2 regions of the Oceanobacillus sp. FSL K6-0118 genome follow, and region 2 is predicted to be linked to the other one. Evidence: riboswitches for the same ligand, from Rfam matches in the RefSeq annotation. Region 2 holds a riboswitch; the other holds the start of a gene.
What was found. A riboswitch is a leader RNA that binds a small molecule or an ion and turns the genes downstream of it on or off. The one in region 2 is predicted to bind S-adenosylmethionine.
Positions count from the first base shown of each region.

Region 1: another riboswitch for S-adenosylmethionine. It lies ahead of metK (methionine adenosyltransferase); the one in region 2 lies ahead of MHI02_RS17915 (cyclase family protein).

Region 1 is NZ_JBBOVR010000001.1:2,687,859-2,690,068, reverse strand. Features, by position in the region: SAM riboswitch class I at 455-562, shown strand; gene metK (methionine adenosyltransferase) at 893-2,089, shown strand.
Region 2 is NZ_JBBOVR010000003.1:26,372-28,581, forward strand. Features, by position in the region: gene MHI02_RS17910 (FadR/GntR family transcriptional regulator) at 1-573, opposite strand, end outside; SAM riboswitch class I at 741-842, shown strand; gene MHI02_RS17915 (cyclase family protein) at 934-1,707, shown strand; gene MHI02_RS17920 (5-methyltetrahydropteroyltriglutamate--homocysteine S-methyltransferase) at 1,719-2,210, shown strand, end outside.

The sequences.
Region 1 (2,210 bases), on a different contig from region 2:
TTGGCATTCACTATAGGATAGGTTTAGCGAATGCGTTAGTTGCACTTAGCAGATTTATACAGTGGGGCGGGTAATCGGTACCCCAAACGAGAAAGAATCTATACTTTCCTAACTGCTAAAAATTGTACTTTTCATTACATTCGATTATTAGTATAACACATATACAAAAATAATCCATACTATTTATGTTTCAATTTAGTAAAATTTGCTATTTGTTAAATTAACGGAAATAACTACAATATTTCTATCCCACTCAAGCCTCTAAGGAAACAAAGAAGGTAGGTGGGAGATCAACTGCCCGTAAAGATCCGATCAGTGCGACTAACCATCAGTGGAGAATGAAGGAAAACCCCCAATGATGGAAGTATTCTTTATTTGCTTCAACCATCATATGTAGAGGAAAAGTTATTGACATTACTCACACATTTCGTTACGATAACAATGGACGGAAACTATCTTATTCCGAGTTGGCGGAGGGACAGACCCTATGAAGCCCAGCAACCTCACACGCTTGTGAAAAGGTGCTTACCTGAAGCAAGGATCATTCCTTGAACAATAAGAGTGAAAGGACCGAACCCTTTCCTCAATGTAGGATAGGGATTTTTTTGCTTTTAAAGAAGAAACAGTTCCTTTTATCCCACCTAAATGGGCAGTAAGACTCCCTCCTCAAGCTTCTGAAGAACAAAGAAGGTAAGTGGGAGATCAACTACCCGCAAAGGTCCGATAAGTACGACAGTGGGGAATGAAGGAAAATCCCCACTGATGGAAGTCTTCTTTATTATATAAAAAGCAATGGTTTCTTCAATGCTTTTATATATAGAATATACAAAGATCTTTAATCGAAATAATGAAAAGAGTTCCGTAACACCAATTAAAGGAGAGAATGAGCCTTATGGCTGAAAAACGTCGTTTATTCACATCTGAGTCTGTAACAGAAGGGCATCCAGATAAAATGTCAGATCAAATATCAGATGCCATTTTAGATGAAATTATAAAAAATGATCCCAATGCAAGAGTTGCTTGTGAGACTACAGTAACTACTGGTCTTGTTTTAGTAGCTGGTGAAATTACTACTAGTACGTATGTAGATATTCCTGCAATTGTCAGGAAAACGGTGAAAGAGATTGGCTATACAAGAGCTAAATATGGATTTGATGCAGATACCTGCGCTGTCTTAACAGCAATAGATGAACAATCTCCAGATATTGCGATGGGAGTAGATAAAGCGCTAGAAGCACGTGAAGGCAAAATGAGTGACGAAGCAATCGCTGCAATTGGAGCGGGAGACCAAGGATTAATGTTTGGTTTTGCTTGTGACGAGACAGAAGAGCTTATGCCTTTACCAATCTCATTAGCACATAAATTATCTAAACGATTAGCAGATATTCGTAAAGAAAATATAGTAGATTATTTACGTCCAGATGGAAAAACACAAGTAACTGTCGAATATGATGAAAATAATAATCCGGTTCGTATTGACACTATTGTTATTTCTACTCAACATCATCCAGAAGTATCTCAAGAACAGATTGAAAAAGACATGAAAGAACAAGTAATTCTTCCTATAGTGCCTAAAGAATTACTAGATGACCATACGAAATATTTTATAAATCCAACTGGTAGATTCGTTGTTGGGGGACCACAAGGCGATGTTGGTTTAACTGGTCGTAAAATTATAGTAGATACGTATGGCGGATATGCAAGACATGGCGGAGGGGCATTTAGTGGTAAAGATTCCACAAAAGTAGACCGCTCTGCTGCTTATGCAGCCCGTTATGTTGCAAAAAATATTGTTGCAGCAGGACTTGCGAAGTCTTGTGAAGTTCAGTTAGCTTATGCAATTGGTGTAGCGGAACCCGTTTCTATATCTATTGATACATTTGGAACTGGTACAGTACATGAAACTAAATTAGTGGATGCTGTTCGTAAAGTGTTTGATTTAAGGCCTGCAGGGATAATTAATATGTTAGACCTAAGAAAACCAATCTTTAAAAACACAGCGGCATATGGCCATTTTGGTAGAACAGATGTTCAGTTCCCGTGGGAGAAATTGGATAGGGTAGATGAATTAAAGGATTTAATAAAATAAAATAAAGTAACACCATGAAAGCTGCCAGCACGGAGATGTGGCAGTTTTTTTGATTTTATCACTGAAGTATTACAATTATGTTACAATATGATTTTTTTGTGATATAATTATCCTAGATTTC
Region 2 (2,210 bases):
TTCCTTGTCATAATCGAATGGTATGTCCATGATCATGATGTCATGAATGGAGGAATATAAAGGGTCTGTCATATACTCATATAAATCCTGCAATAATTGATTATTGCTCGCTTTTACAATAGCTTTATGAAATGTAATATCCGCTATAACGAATTCTTCTATGTCGTCTTTTTTGGCTGCCGCCTGACATTGCGCCATACATACTTCAATTTCCGCTAAAGCTTCCTCCGTTCTATGTTTGGCGGCCATCTCAGCTGCCTCCCGCTCTAGTGCTAGTCGTACTTCTAGCGTATCGATTAAATTGGATTTTTCGATATGGCGATTGAAGGCAGCTTCCAAAGCGCTTGACGAACGAACAATCGTCCCGCTTCCTTGTTTTGTTTCCAATAAGCCCGCATGCACCAAAGCGTGAATAGCCTCTCTTAACGTATTACGACTAACACCAAATTCCTCCATAAGTTCCATTTCTGGTGGCAACTTTTCACCAATGGGCCACTTCTCGCTTTCAATTAGATACTCTATTTGGGAAACCACTTGATCCACTAAGGATACCCTGTTTGTCTTTTTTAGCATTTTTCCACACTCCAAATTTGTAGGATGATTGGGATATTGGATATTTTATCATAGCCAACATGTATTGTAAATGGAACCGAGAAAAATCCCACTGAATCTAATTTAACCCTTGACATCCATTTTCAAATCGTATATAGTTGATTCAATCAATTTAATATTCTTAATATTTCTTATCCAGAGAGGTGGAGGGACTGGCCCTTGGAAGCCTCGGCAGCGGACTTGTAAAAGTACTGTGCCAATTCCAGAAGCAATAAGCTTAGAGATAAGAAGAGTAACTTCGATTATCTGTGTAGTAAATCTCTTCTTATCTTTAAGAAGAGATTTTTTTGTTTTTAAAAGTTATTTAATGGAGGTGGTTTCATGTCTTTAACAAAAACAGAAAATGAACTTTTAAATGCGATTGAATTACTTAAAAGGAAACAATGGGTGGATTTGACGCATACATTCGGTCCAGATTCTCCACATTTTGCAGCATTTGAAGATGCAGAAATTACAACACTTTTTACACATGATGATGGATTTTTTGCGCAACGATTTAAATTTCCTGGACAATATGGAACACATATTGATGCACCAATTCATTTCGTTCCAGGGGACAGGCGTTACTTGGAAGACCTTGAATTAAAAGAACTTGTCCTCCCACTCGTTGTCATTGATAAATCAAAAGAGGCCGAGGAAAATAATGATTTTGTTCTTTCAGTCGATGATATTTTAGAGTTTGAAAAAGAGCATGGAAAAATAGAAGCAGGTACCTTTGTTGCACTTAGAACAGATTGGAGTAAAGGTTGGCCGAACAAAGAAGCTTTTGAAAACAAAGATGCAGATGGCAATAGTCATACACCAGGATGGGGAATTGCTGCACTCCAATTTTTGTTTGAAGAAAGGAGTATTAATGCCGTTGGACATGAAACATTTGATACAGACGCAGCAATTGATGTTCGAAAAAACGGGTCACTAATTGGGGAATATTATGTCCTTGAACAAGATACGTATCAAATTGAGTTATTAACGAATTTAGATAAAGTACCTGCAAAAGGTGCTGTTATCTTCAGTATTAGTCCAAAACCCGAGAAAGCAACTGGGTTCCCCGTTCGTTCTTTTGCTATTTTACCTGAAAAAATAATGAAAATATAGGAGAGATAAAAATGACAAAAACTCTAGTAAAAGCACCATTTAGAGCAGATCATGTAGGAAGTTTATTACGTCCAGAAAGAATCCATCAAGCAAGAAAGGATTTCCAAGCTGGCAATATTACAGCTAGCGAGTTATACAAAATAGAAACAGAAGAAATTAAACAATCTGTTGATAAGCAAATTGAGGTTGGCCTACAGGCAGTTACTGACGGAGAAATTCGACGTAGATTTTGGCATACAGATTTTATGGAGCATTTAAATGGGGTGGAAGGCTATGTTCCTGAAAGCGGGTTTGCCTTTAAAGGAGAAGAAACAGAAAGATATGATGTCCGAGTCGTAGGTAAGGTTTCCTTTAACCCGGAACACCCACATTTGAAAGACTTTTCTCTTTTTAAAGAAATTGTTGGGGATCGTGCAATTGCCAAACAAACCATTCCAAGTCCAAACCAATTTTTCAACGCTGGTATCCGTAACCTAGAAATCTATCCAGATATTGAAGAATAT